Regions from separate parts of the Carnobacterium mobile DSM 4848 genome, predicted to be linked through region 2. Evidence: predicted binding sites of a transcription regulator. Region 2 holds the regulator's gene; each other region holds the start of a gene.
What was found. Region 2 encodes CtsR, which represses protease genes until heat stress. Its sites were predicted from a motif close to TTGGTCAAAAAAGGTCAAANA; they were not measured.
Positions count from the first base shown of each region.

Region 1 (4,976 bases), 930 kb from region 2:
GTTTTAATGGCCGAGCACCATACATTGGATCATATGCGTTTTGTGCTATCCAAGTTTGGGCTTCTTCTGAAATAGTCAGCTCAATTTCTTGATCTGCTAATCGCTCAGCCAAATCATGTGTTAATTTTAAGATAATCTTTTTCACAACTTCAAGACTAAGCGGAGCAAACAAGACGGTATCGTCAATACGGTTTAAAAATTCTGGTTTAAAATGAGTAGTGAGTAAGGACATGACTTGTTCTTTAACCGATTCTTCAATATGGCCGGTTTGATCCGTTCCTTCTAATAATAGAGATGAACCTAAATTACTGGTCATAATGAGAACAGTATTTTTAAAATCTACTATTCGTCCTTTTCCATCAGTCAAACGTCCGTCATCTAACACTTGTAACAAAATATTAAAAACATCCGGATGAGCTTTTTCAATCTCATCCAGCAACACAATACTGTAGGGATTACGACGGATCGCTTCAGTTAGTTGTCCGCCTTCTTCGTAACCTACATAACCTGGAGGAGCTCCTACCAAGCGAGAAACAGAATGTTTTTCCATATATTCGCTCATATCGATACGAACCATGCGTTCTTGAGAATCAAATAGATTTTCAGCCAACGCTTTAGCCAATTCCGTTTTCCCTACACCAGTCGGACCTAAAAATAAGAATGAACCCAGCGGCCGGTTTGGATCTTGCAAGCCAGCCCGTGCGCGAATAACCGCATCTGTTACGCTGTCTACTGCCTCGTCTTGTCCGATAACGCGTTCGTGTAAGGTATCTGCTAGGTGCAACAGTTTTTCTCGTTCGCCTTTAACCAATCGTGTCACTGGGATACCGGTCATCCGGCCTACCACTGAGGCAATTTCATTTTCAGTAACAGACTCTTGAACCAATCGAGGGGTCTGTTGTTTTTCTTCCGAATTCTCTGCTTCTAATGCTTTTAATTCTTTTTCTAAAGCCGGTATTTTTCCGTGCCGTAATACAGCAGCTTTTTCCAAATCATAATTGCTTTCAGCATCTTCTAATTCACGACGTGTTTGTTCGATTTCAGCTCGCTTGTCACGCAATTTGGAAACTTCTTCTTTTTCAGTCTCCCATTTCATTTTCAATAAATTAGCTTCTTCACGTAAATCAGCTAATTCTTCCCGCAGATTCTCTAATCTCCGCTTACTAGCTTCATCTTTTTCTTTTTTCAAAGCTGCTTCTTCAATTTCCAACTGCATTAATCGGCGCGTTACTTGGTCCAATTCTGTTGGCATTGAATTCATTTCAACTCGAATTGTCGCGCAAGCTTCATCTACTAAATCAATCGCTTTATCTGGCAAGTACCGATCTGTAATATAACGATCAGAAAGAGTTGCTGCTGCCACTAAAGCATTATCATGGATGTTAACACTATGGTGAATTTCAAAGCGTTCTTTTAATCCCCGTAAAATACTGATGGTATCTTCAACAGTCGGTTCATCAACTTGTACTCTTTGAAAACGACGCTCTAAAGCCTTATCTTTTTCCATATATAACCGGTATTCATCTAAAGTAGTTGCCCCGATACAATGTAATTCTCCACGAGCCAGCATAGGTTTCAATAAGTTTCCTGCATCCATACTGCCTTCCGTTTTTCCGGCTCCTACGATATTATGAATTTCATCAATAAATAAAATGATCCTGCCGTCACTTTTTTTCACTTCTTTTAAAACTGCTTTTAAGCGCTCTTCAAATTCTCCGCGGAATTTCGCTCCTGCAATCAAAGCGCCCATATCTAATGAAAAAATCGTTTTGTCTTTTAAATTTTCAGGAACGTCTTTACGGACAATTCGTTGAGCCAATCCTTCAACAATGGCTGTTTTCCCTACACCTGGTTCACCGATTAAAATGGGGTTGTTCTTCGTTTTGCGCGACAAAATCCGAATAACGTTGCGAATTTCTTCATCACGCCCAATAACCGGGTCTTGTTTGCCGCTTTTAACCGCTTGAACAAGATCAATCCCATACTTTTCCAGTGCTTGGTAACTTTCTTCTTGATTTTGCGAAGTCACACGATCGCCGCCTCTCATTTCTTCAATGGCTGTTTTAAGTTGCATTTCGTTTATCCCGTTTGATAAAAGATACGTTGTTAAAACATAATTTTTTAATTTCATTAAAGCCAATAGGACAATTTCTGTAGCCAAATAGTCATCTTGAAAGGATTCGCGCAATTTGTCTGCTTCCGACAATAAGCGGAATAAATTTTGACTCATTGCTTGGCCGTAATTGACTGAACTACCTTCAATAACAGGTAACTTATCTAACTCTTCATCAATTTTATGTTCAAATTCTGCTGTATCCAGACCAACCGTTTGATAAAAATTGTGGGCAAAACTATCTGGCGCCATAAATACTTTCCACAAATGCACAATGTCTATTTCTTGGTGTTGTCTTACTATCGCAATTTGTTGAGCTTCAGCCAACGCCTGCTGCATTGTGGTGGTTAATTTTTCACTATCCAAATTCTGCTCCTCCTTTTTGTTCACTTCTTTATCTTTATTATATTCCTTTGGTCAGAATTAATCAAACAAATGTTCTCGCTTTGAAAACCTGCCTGTTCAGTTATTCTATCAAAAAAAGTAGATGCAGTGAGCTTTTTTTCTCTATCCCAACTCTTACTATAAAGAGGAGGAAAACGTGTGTCAATTATGATGCCTTAAAAATGTCTCCTCTTCTACTTAAGCACTTAAAAGAGCAAGTGACCTATTTCTTTGTAAATTAAAAGACTGTTTCTTATTCATAAAATGAATGAAAAACAGTCCTTAAAATTCTATGCAATTAACGGATGCCTAAAGCAATCCGAGCATAACGGCTCATTTTTGAAGGGTCCCAAACAGGATACCAAACCAATTTAACTTCTGTGGCAGTCACTTCAGGAATATCTTTCATAGCTGTGATAATGTCATCTGTGATCACATCGACAAGCGGACATCCCATGGTAGTAAGCGTCATTTCTACTACACACAATCCCGTTTCATATAAATAAGCATGGTAAACAAGACCTAAATTAACGATATCGATTCCTAACTCTGGATCAATCACTTGTTCTAAAGCAGTCATGATCCGTTCATAAATCTCAGATGCAGCTTCCGGCTCCCACAGTTTAGCTTCATTTTCCATCAGTATTCCTCCTCGTATTTATACGGCTAGTCTACCGGTTCTAATGCAAAAAGTAAATACGTTCAAGATGATTTTGTGAAAAAATTATAAATGTTTAGAAAAGAAGTCAGACATTTCCACAGAAATTAAATAAGGTACTTTGTGGCCTGCCCCAACGGTAGTCGTCAAACTAACATTATTAGCATATGGTTGGCCTTTGATGTGCTGATAAAAATCAAACGTCATCTGATACGGTACAAGCTCATCTTTGGTACCGTGCCAAAAATGTACAGGGCGCTTATTAATAGATTCAGGGTGTTCTGCCAATGAAATAGGATCGAGAGCAGCCAGTTCTTTTGTATATGCCGCTTTCTCGTCAGATGATGCTGCTATCCCTTCAACCCATGTGGAGGATAACAACCATTCAGAAAATGCAATCGGATCAGGGCTGCCCATTAATACAACAGCTGATTTGATCCAGGGAAATTGGGTCAATGCGGCGCACGTTGTTATTCCACCCATTGAAAGACCAGCTACACCAAACCGTTCTGGATCAGAAAGACCCGCTTCAACATAATGGTCTCGAAGTTCCGGCAATTCTTCTAAGCTTTTGGTAACAACATCCCAAAATACAGTTTCTTTTCCTGTTACTCCCTCTTCACTCTTTCGTTCTCCATGCAGATAAGCATCTGGCAGCAACGCTCTATAACCTTTTTTTGCCAATTCATATCCATTGACTAAGCTGCTTTCTTTGCAGCTGGTCCACCCATGGTAAAAGACCACTGTCGGCAGCTGGTTCATTTCTTGACCGGAAGGAGCAATTTCTAATAGGGGCAAACCTGCTATGGCAGTTGATTTGATTGAGATCATTTTAATTTCCTCACTTTATTAAGCATTTATTTTTTTATTATTTATGGTACAGTAAGAATACAGTGTTTTATTCTTTTTAGTTTAACATAAATTAAACAAGGACAGTAAATAATTGGAGGAACCTATGAATAAAAAATTAATCGCCATTGACTTAGATGGCACTACTTTAAATCAACAATCAAAAATCACTTCTAAAACTCAACGAGTTTTTCAAAAGGCCAAAGAAGCAGGCCACATCATTTCAATAGCCACTGGTCGGCCTTACCGCAACAGTAAATATTACTATTCGCAATTAAAAATGGATACTCCGATGATTAACTTTAATGGAGCTTTATGCCACTTGCCGAATGAAACAAGTTGGTCAGATCAATACCATAAAACAATCAGTCGTGAACTTGCTATTGATATGCTCGACTTAAAGAAAGATTTTGATATTCAATTGATTGCAGCTGAATTACTCGATACTGTGTACGCCGATGAAGATTTCTTGCCTTATCCGGATTTTTTTCCAAATGGACAGCAAGATACTCAAAAATTATCAGCTGCTAATTTAAAAAGCGATCCTACCTCGGTTTGTGTCTTTACTGCACAAGAAAACCAAGAACTTATTATCAATAAAATTATTCAGCGTTATGGCGATTTAGTTGAAGTTAGAACATGGGGCGGCCAAACTCCCTGTTTAGAAATTGTTTCAGCCGGAGTTCAAAAAGCTCTTGGCGTTGAGCGTGTCGCCAGCGTTTATGGAATAAAGCAACAAGACATCGTCGCTTTTGGAGATGAAGACAACGATTACGAAATGATCCAATATGCCGGCCATGGAGTCGTGATGCAGAACGGCATTAAGGCTTTAAAAGATATTGCCAATGACATTACTGAAAAAACGAACGAAGAAGACGGATTGGCTCTTTACCTTGAAAACTACCTCGGACTTGCTTAAGCCAAAAGCCGCAAATCAACTTTTCAGTTGATTTGCGGCTTTTCCTATTTATT
Region 1 is NZ_JQMR01000001.1:643,302-648,277, forward strand. It holds gene clpB (ATP-dependent chaperone ClpB) at 1-2,479, opposite strand, end outside; gene BR87_RS02890 (metal-sulfur cluster assembly factor) at 2,796-3,137, opposite strand; gene BR87_RS02895 (alpha/beta fold hydrolase) at 3,222-3,986, opposite strand; gene BR87_RS02900 (Cof-type HAD-IIB family hydrolase) at 4,111-4,923, shown strand; gene BR87_RS02905 (YitT family protein) at 4,976-4,976, opposite strand, start outside.
Region 1: clpB (ATP-dependent chaperone ClpB) is a predicted target of CtsR. The motif match lies at 2,527-2,547, and genes of this name have one in related genera.

Region 2 (4,976 bases):
CCACAGATGAGCTTTCTGGTATCATCCAGACACTCGATGATGATTTTTCAATCAAAACATTTTGTTATATTGGTCAATTCTGGCCTCTTGATCCAGAATTTAAAGCCATCTTTAAAGAAGAACAGCTTATTTTTAATCGGCAAAAAAATAAAGGACTTTCCCTACTTTCTCTACCAAGTGTAGCTTTGCACTATTATATCTCTGATGCTCTAGAAAAAAGCCCCTTAATGCAAAATTTAAAACAAAAATATACCAGTCAAACAGAAACAAAAGAATTAATTTTAGCGTTATGGCATAGCCAAGGCAATATTAGTTTGGCTGCAAAATCATTGTACGTCCATCGAAATACTTTGCAGTATCGAATCGATCGATTTTATGAAGTGAGCGGCTTATCCTTACGAAATATGAATGATCTATTGCTTTGTTATTTACTTGTTTTTTAAGAAAAGTGGGATAAGTCCGCTAGACAGTGAAGGCAGAAAAAAATTATAGAATCCTATTCAGTAAGAAAAGCACTCTAAAAATTAGATTAAAATCTAATTTCTAGAGTGCCTTTTTTTAACAACTAGTTTTGTTAATGAGACATTTTATCTTTAAGTTCATCCGCAATGTCTTCGCCTTTATCCATCACTTTGTCTTTTTTGTCCATTAACATTTCTTTAAACTCATTCGTTGCCTCTTTTAAGTGGTCACTATACGTTCCAACTTGTCCTTTCAAGTCGGTAACTTTATCCACCACTTTCAATAAGTTTATCACTTCATCGTCTGATAGTTTTTCAACGACGTCTAAAGCTTTTTCATTCCCTTTTAATTTATCTTTTACAAAGTTTTTTGCTCTTTGGCGGTTCATATAAGCTTCTACTTTGGCCATCGAATTATTAGATGCCGATAGAATAATCGCTCCAACAGCCATTGTTGCTCCTAAACCGATAAGTAAGTTACGTGTACTTTTTTTCATATTCTTTACATCCCCTTCTATTCAATCTATCTACACAATAATCATAGCAGAAACATAAAAATAATACGAACAAAAACGCCTAACATACTATTACTGTGTTAGGCGTTTCTGCTAAATACTTCATTTAACCAGCAGAGGTTAAGCTTTGACCGTATCTTCCGGTGCGCTAATTTTCCCTTGCTTTTCGGTAGGCTCTTTTACTGCAATACGGATTTTACCTTTTGTTGCTCCGATCGTCACATGATCTCCAATTTTAACAGTCTTATTCAATAATTCTTCGCTTAAACGGTCTTCGATCTCTTTTTGAATAGCACGGCGTAAAGGACGTGCCCCATACTCAGGATCAAAGCCGGCTTTTGCAATGACATCAATTGCAGCTTGTGTAATCTTAACATGGATATCCATTTCTTCTAAACGTTTAACAATCACTTGTCCCATTAACTTAACAATTTTGTTCAGTTCAGGTTTTTCAAGAGAGTGGAAGACGATAATTTCATCCAAACGGTTGATAAACTCCGGTTTGAATGTATTTTTCAACTCTTCTTTAATCCGTTTTTCCATTGTTTTATGGTCTTTTCTAGCATCAACGGCACTAAACCCAACTGATTTCTCATCTCGTAAAGCTGTCGCTCCAAGGTTGGACGTCATAATCATAACCGTATTCTTGAAATCAACTTTACGGCCTTTAGAATCCGTTAAATGTCCATCATCCAGTACTTGTAGCAGAATATTAAAGACATCAGGATGTGCCTTTTCAACTTCATCGAATAAAATGACAGAATAAGGTTTTTGCCGAATTTTTTCAGTCAATTGTCCGCCTTCATCGTAACCTACATACCCTGGAGGAGAACCGATCAAACGGCTCGTGCTGTATTTTTCCATAAACTCTGACATATCAACCCGTATTAAAGCATCTTCACTGCCAAACATAGCTTCTGCCAACGTTTTTGCCAATTCTGTTTTACCAACACCTGTAGGACCTAAAAACATAAATGAACCAATCGGACGGTTAGGATCTTTCAAACCACTTCGGGCACGTCTAATAGCTCTGGCAACTGCGCTGACTGCTTCTTCTTGACCGATAACACGATTGTGCAATACTTTTTCCAGTTTCAATAAGCGATCAGATTCTTTTTGTTCCATTTGCTGTACTGGAATCCCTGTCCATAAAGAGACTACTTCTGCAATATCCAATTCCGTAACTTGTAATTGCGAATCAGAGGAAGCTTGTTTTTCTTGTTTCAACAATATACTTTCGATTTTTTTCCGTTGCCGCATTTCTTTTGTACGTACTTTAGCTGCTCTTTCAAAATCTTGCAATTGGATCGCTTCTTCTTTTTCTTGAACCATGGCGTCTAAATCAGCTAATGCTGCTGCCACTGGTGTTGGTTTAGAAGAACTATCCAAACGAACTTTAGAAGCTGATTCATCGATCAAATCAATGGCTTTGTCCGGCAATTGTCGAGAAGTGATGTAACGAGAAGACAATTGAACGGCTGCACGGATTGCTTCTTCTGTGATTTCAACTCCATGATGTTCTTCATAGCGGGAACGTAAACCCAGCAAAACTTCTTCCGTTTCTTCTGGAGTTGGCTGATCTACACGTATAGGAGAAAAACGTCTTTCTAATGCTGCGTCTTTTTCAATATACTTTTGATACTCATCTAAAGTGGTTGCTCCAATTGTTTGCAATTCTCCACGAGCTAAAGCAGGTTTTATGATATTTGAAGCATCAATTGCTCCTTCAGCGCCTCCTGCTCCAATCAATGTATGCAATTCATCAATAAATAGAATCACTTCTCCGTCTTGATAAATTTCATCGATTATTTTCTTCATCCGTTCCTCAAACTCGCCACGGTATTTTGTACCGGCGACCAACGAACCCATATCAAGCATCATTAAACGTTTGTTGGCTAGTGTTGATGGAACCTCTCCCAAAGCAATTTTTTGGGCCAGCCCTTCTGCGATAGCTGTTTTGCCGACTCCAGGTTCGCCAATCAAAACAGGGTTGTTTTTAGTCCGACGGCTCAATATTTGGACAATTCGTTGAATTTCTGTTTTTCTTCCTATAATTGGATCCATCTTTCCGGCTCGGGCATTAGCTGTTAGGTCTCGTGCTAAAGAATCCAGTGTAGGCGTACCAACCACCGGCTTAGCAGCAGCTTTTGGTCGTCTCCCTTTTCCATTGGTTCCCTCTGTGACTCCCATTTTTTTCAATAAAACTTGACGAGTTTTGTTCAAACTGATATCCAAATTAGTTAAAATTTTAGAGGATAAAATATCTTCTTCTCGCAGTAAACCAAGTAAAAGATGTTCTGTTCCTACTAAAGGTGCTCCCATTCGTCTTGCTTCATCAGTAGCCAATGTAATAGCTTGTTTAGCTCTTGGCGAGTACGGCAAGACTATATCTTTTGAGCTGTATTTCATGGTGCCATAACCTGTGAAATGTTCGATCTCTTCCCGTACATCATTTTCAGTTACAGAAAATTGGCGTAGTGTTTTTCCAGCAATTCCTTCTTGTTCCACCATAAGTCCTAATAAAATATGTTCAGTCCCTATAGAATTTTGGCGAAATCTTTTAGCTTCTTCTTGAGCTAAAATTAAAACGTCTTTTGCTTTTTCTGAAAATAATTCATTCATATTATTGCCTCCATCTCCTATGACTGTTCGTATTTTAAGTTATTTAAAAAAGCAGTTAATATCCGTGCTCTTAGTGCATGTTCCTTCTTTGGATCCAGTGATAAAACTGACTTTTCCATGACCGCCAACATTGAATTCGCTTCGCGTTTAGCAATCATATTGTCTTCATATAATGTTTCAATAATTGAAAAAGCATCTCGTTGTGAAATTTCGTCTCCAATTACATCGATCATCATATTCAGCATTTCTACTTCATCCAATAATTTTACTTTAATTATCCGGATATATCCGCCGCCACCGCGTTTACTTTCAACTAGATAACCTTGCTGAACAGTAAACCGTGTATTGATAACATAGTTAATTTGAGAAGGAACACAATTAAATCGTTCTGCCATTTCACTACGTCTAATTTCGACTTGCTCATCCGTTCCAAGTACTTTTTTCAAATAAGCTTCAATGATATCCGACATATTTTGATTGTTCATGTGCTAATTGTTACTGAAACAATGAAGATGTATGGTATGTATATTACCTATTTTTACCACACAATGCAACGGTGTTCTCTCAGTAACACTCCTTTTCTTTTTGTCTCAACACCAGACTTAATACTTTATTATTTCAGGTCAAGAAAACGTTAAACTGACTAGCTGATTCCTTGACTAATCCTGACTTTAATTATACGAGAAAATAATTCATTTGAAAAGCAACTCCGCTTATTTACTTTAAAAATTATTCGTTCCTATCGTATTAAAAAAGAGTTGTATACCATTTGGCTGGAAACTTGAACTGCATAGCTCACTCAAAGAAAGATTAGCAACCTCTTCCTTATTACTAAAACGATAAAATAAAAAAGAAATAACCACTAATAATAAGTGATTATTTCGGCTCTATAATATTTAGTGTTGGTGAACCAATCGGTTCACTGGCACTATTTTCGTTTTTAAATGAAAAAAGACCAGTGAACTCCTATAATTAAGTTACCACACAAAAGAATAGGAGAATTCACATGGCCCACACTCATTATATAAAAAAACTGCTCCATATTAAAGACCCGAACATTTATTTATCTGAAGTCCCTGTTACGAGGGAAAAGAAAAAAGATCAAGAATATCTGGTAGTGCATGGGAAATTGACCTATCGGCCTTCCTGCTGTAAAGTGTGCGGTGTAAAAAACACCTCTTCTCAGGATCTTATCAAACACGGCACAAAATGTTCTACACTCACACTGACTCATGTCAATTTCCAGCCTGTACTGCTCCGATTGAAAAAGCAGCGGTTTCTTTGTAAGCACTGTAATTCGACTTTCATAGCGGAAACCTCCCTAGTCGATCGCCACTGCTTCATATCTAATTTGATCAAGACAACCATTGCCATGGAA
Region 2 is NZ_JQMR01000001.1:1,574,725-1,579,700, forward strand. It holds gene BR87_RS07485 (helix-turn-helix domain-containing protein) at 1-443, shown strand, start outside; gene BR87_RS07490 (hypothetical protein) at 575-958, opposite strand; gene BR87_RS07495 (ATP-dependent Clp protease ATP-binding subunit) at 1,097-3,598, opposite strand; gene BR87_RS07500 (CtsR family transcriptional regulator) at 3,616-4,083, opposite strand; gene BR87_RS07505 (ISL3 family transposase) at 4,605-4,976, shown strand, end outside.

Region 3 (4,976 bases), 280 kb from region 2:
AATATCCATACTTAAGAATCTCCTTTATCTTTTAATACTTAATAGTATACAGGCATTTTCTGTTAATTGTTATTTTTTCGATTCCACTTTCTTGAAAATCGATCTTTTATAAGTACTACCATTCTGTTTTAGGGTTCTTTATCGAATTGTGTTGGTCATGCTTAATAATGAAATTTCCTCCGGAATTTACGCGTCTGCTTGCAAGAGCCATGGGAACGACTGGAGCCTTACTTGTCTCCAGCCTTTCAAGCCTCAAACGAAGCCTAACCGCTTCGTAATTCGCATTGAATCCTTTACATGGCTGCAAGGAGCCGCTATTCCTCCGAAAATTTCAAGTTGTGGAATAGACTCATTCTTCTTACCAACACTAAAAATAATAGAATCTATTTTAGCTGTTTCTTATCAAATAGCAAAAAAACGCAGAAAGCTACCAAATGTTTTTTGGTGGGACTTTCTGCGTTTTTTAAATTAACTGTTCCTGGTTAGGCAGTCTCTTCTTATTGTTTTAATTCAGAATTGTTTTCCATGATTTCGTCAATCAAACCGTAAGCTTTCGCATCTTCTGCACTCATGAAGTTATCACGGTCTGTGTCTCGTTCAATTACTTCAATCGGTTGTCCTGTACGTTCTGCTAAAATTTTATTTAGACGTTCACGCGTTTTTAAGATGTGACGTGCAGCAATTTCAATTTCAGTTGCTTGTCCTTGTGCTCCGCCTAACGGTTGATGAATCATAATTTCAGCGTTTGGTAAAGCAAATCGTTTTCCTTTTGTTCCTGCTGTCAATAAGAAACTTCCCATTGAAGCTGCCATTCCCATTGCAATGGTTTGAACATCTGCTTTAATAAAGTTCATTGTATCATAAATAGCTAAACCAGCTGTGACACTTCCGCCTGGTGAATTAACGTAAACAAAAATATCTTTCTCAGAATCTTGAGCATCTAAGAATAACAATTGAGCAATAACAGAGTTGGCTACATTGTCATCAATTTGACCACTCAACATAATAATGCGATCTTTTAATAAACGTGAATAAATATCATAAGCACGTTCGCCTCTTGGCGATTGTTCGATTACTGTAGGTACTAAGTTCATAAATTGTTTTCCTCCTTAAAGTGGTGTTCTTTTTATTGTAACACAAACTTTATATAGTCTTACTAAATTGTATTTTACTCTTTTGGTCAACAAAGGTCAAATAAATTGACTGCTTTTTTTAAATAAAAAGGTTCTTTATTTTTTAGCGTTGGTAATAAAATTTCCTCCGGAATATGGTTGAGATGTATATCTAAATCATTTTTTTGCTGACCAACATCAAATGTTGTAGAACCAATAAAAAAAGCGATTAGAATTCGCCTCTAATCGTTCAATATCCTATTTCACAAAAGTACTTTAGCCATAGAAATAAAAAGAAAAAGTTGAAAGTTTTTTCTTTTAAAGTAAAGTCATCGGGAAACTATGTTCCGGGTATTTAATTATTTTGCGATAATCTTGCGGCGAACTTTCGAAAACTTTATTAAGCCGACGATAAACCACCTTGGAGATGTCTCCTGAGGGAATCGAACCCCCATCTCAAGAACCGGAATCTTACGTGATATCCATTACACTAAGGAGACTGTACAAATTCATCAACTACTATAGTTTAGCCGATAACGAATAAAAAAACAAGACTTTTTAGTAGAGCAAAAGATTAACGTGTACCTTTGTGGTATGATAAATACATATAAATAGTTTATATAAGGAGATCGTCACATGAAATTCGAACAAAATTTCACACCCCAACAAAATCAAGTTCAAAAGATGGCTATGACACAACAACTCCAACAATCTATTCAAATGCTACAGTACAATCAAGAAGATTTAGTATCTTTTTTAAATCAAAAAGCTTTGGGAAACCCTTTAATTGAAGTCACTGTGCCGTCAGAACAGTCAACGGTAAAGTCTTTATCTTCTCCTGTCGCCAAAACAAGGATTTATAATCGAGATGATGAGGAAACAAATTATATGAATCAAATTCCTGATACTTATTTATCTTTATTTGAATATGTATCTGAACAAATTCATTTGACCATGCGCGATACTTATTTACGAGAGCTAGTCTTATGGCTTAGTGAGTATCTTGACACTAATGGCTATTTAACCGTTTCATTAGAAGATGCTGCACGCATAACCCATGCAGAACCTATCCAGCTTTTAGATGCTCTGACTCTGCTCCAACAATTAGAACCAGCAGGTGTAGGGGCCAGAAACCTGCAAGAATGTCTGATGCTTCAAACAGAACGAGATGAAACTGCACCAAATATGGCTTATCTCATTCTAGAAGAAGAATTTGATTTGTTTGCTAATCGAAAATGGAAAGAAATCACTCGGAAGATAGATATCTCATTAAATGAATTACAACTTATTTCAGATTTTGTCCAAAACCTAACTCCTTATCCCGGTGCTCTGTTTAATGGAGAAATCGAACAGTTTCTCAAACCTGATTTGTTTATTGAAATACAGTCTGAAAAACTGAATGTTATTTCTGTTAAATCAGGGTTGCCCGTTATTTCGTTCCAAAAAGACTACTATGAAGATATGCTCCAAGTAAAAGATAAAGATGTTACAACATTTATAAAAGAAAAGCGTGCTGAGTACGAGTGGCTCAAACGCAGTCTTATCCAACGCGGAGACACCATTTTAAGAGTAGGAACGGCAATTGTAGAAAAGCAAAGAGATTTTTTCATTCTGCCGGAACACCCTGTACAGCCGTTGACTTTAAAAGAAATCGCCACGGAACTGGACATTCACGAATCAACAGTCAGCCGATCAGTCAATGGAAAATATTTAGAAACTTCTTTCGGCATTTTTGAATTAAAGCATTTCTTTACGAATGCCTTATCTTTTAAAAAAGGAGAATCTTCGCTGGCGGAAGCGTCAACGAGTGTTTCTTCCGAACAAGTTAAACAACAACTCGCTCAATTAATAGAAGCAGAAGATAAACAAAAACCTTTATCTGACCAAAAAATTGTTGATATTCTTACAACAGACGGTCTTGAAATTTCTCGCAGGACAGTAGCCAAGTACCGTGAAGCACTTTCGATTCCCGCCTCTTCAAAACGGAAACGTTTTGAAGCTTAATAAAACATACCAGATAAAACTTTTTCAGTTTTATCTGGTATGTTTATTTTTGTTGAACAGCAGTATTTTTATTGCGTAACTTTTCAGCAATCTCATTCAGCTTTCGTAAACGATGGTTAATGCCAGATTTACTGATAGGACCACTCGGAATCATTTCACCTAATTCTTTTAATGAGACTTCAGGTGCTTCCAGACGAACCAAAGCAATTTCTTGCAATTTTTCCGGCAATTTATCTAATCCCATCATCTCATCAATATACTGAATGCTTTCGATCTGCTTGCCTGCTGCATCGATGGTTTTATTTAAGTTTGCATTTTCGCAATTTACCAAACGATTAACAGAGTTTCGCATATCTCGAACAATTCGTACATCTTCAAATTTCAACATCCCACTTGTAGCACCTATCAAGGCTAAAAAGTCAGCAATCTTTTCACCTTCTTTTAAATAGGTAATATAGCCGTTGCGCCTTTCCAATGTACGAGCATTTATCCCAAAATAGTTCATCATTTGGCAGACATCATGATTGTGCTCAGCATAATTAGAATAAATTTCTAAATGATACCGACTAGTCTCAGGATTATTAACAGATCCACCAGCTAGAAATGCACCTCTTAAATAAGAACGCATTTTTTGAGAATTTGTCATGATTTCTTCTGGGACATGACTATGGATCGTCGCTTCATCCATAATAGAAAGATCAGATAATACTTTTTGAGTACCTTTTTTTAACCGTACAATATAAACATTATTTTTCTTTAATTTCATTTTTCGTCTTACTAACAATTCACTTTCAACAGCAAAATGGTCTTTCAACAAGACATAAATTCTTCTGGCTATCGCAGCATTTTCTGTTTGAATATTCAAAACAAATTTTTTGTTCACTAAACTGACCGTTCCATTCATCCGAATCAATGCTGCTAATTCCGCTCGTGCATGTTCTCGGTGTACTTCTAGTTGGGTCAATTCTTTTTTTACTTCTGAAGCATAAGACAACTCGTTCGCCTTCTTTCTAATCAGTTCAATAGAAGTTATTAAATTTTGGCCAAACGAGTACGATTGTTTTCATAGGCAAAATTAAACAGTTCTTCTACTACTTTATCCCCATTATGAAAAACCCCTTCGTCTCTTAGCTGAAGAAATCCATTTGAGATAACTCGCGGCACTTCTTCAGACAGCCCTTTAAAATCATGTGCTACTTGAACTAAGTATTCTTCGTATCTTTCGCGGTTCATATAATCTTCTGGAACATGCTCGGTATTAACGAGTACGGTATCAATAAATTTCTTCTCTAGGTGCTTGTGCAAAACAGCCACATGATCTGCATCTGTAAAGTTTTCTGTTTCACCCAATTGTGTCATAATGTTGCAAATGTAGACGACTTCAGCTTTTGTTTCAGATACAGCTGCTCCTAAATCGCCAATCATTAAATTAGGCAGAATGCTGGTAAACAAACTGCCAGGTCCTAAGACAACCATATCCGCTTCTCGTATAGCAGAAAGAACTTTGCGAGAAGCTTTTACTTCGTGATTATCTTCAGTAGCCGTAACAAACACACGGTCAATTTTCTTACTTTCTTTAGCTATTTTCGATTCTCCCACAACCTGCGTGCCATCTTCAAAAACCGCGTGTAAATTCAATGGCTCTTCTGCAGCAGGGTAAACATGTCCATCAACGCCCATCATTTTTGCCAATAGCTGAATAGCTTCAAAGATACTGCCATGCATTTCAGCCATCGCCGCAATAATTAAATTGCCAATTGAATGACCGGCTAAAAAGTTATCTGCTGTATCAAAACGGTATTGAAAAATATCTTTTTGGAGATGAGGAATATTAGATAGGGAAACCAATACATTTCGAAT
Region 3 is NZ_JQMR01000001.1:1,294,503-1,299,478, forward strand. It holds gene BR87_RS06050 (DsbA family protein) at 1-9, opposite strand, end outside; gene clpP (ATP-dependent Clp endopeptidase proteolytic subunit ClpP) at 498-1,094, opposite strand; tRNA gene BR87_RS06065 (tRNA-Arg) at 1,541-1,612, opposite strand; gene rpoN (RNA polymerase factor sigma-54) at 1,749-3,116, shown strand; gene whiA (DNA-binding protein WhiA) at 3,160-4,110, opposite strand; gene BR87_RS06080 (gluconeogenesis factor YvcK family protein) at 4,149-4,976, opposite strand, start outside.
Region 3: clpP (ATP-dependent Clp endopeptidase proteolytic subunit ClpP) is a predicted target of CtsR. The motif match lies at 1,177-1,197, and genes of this name have one in related genera.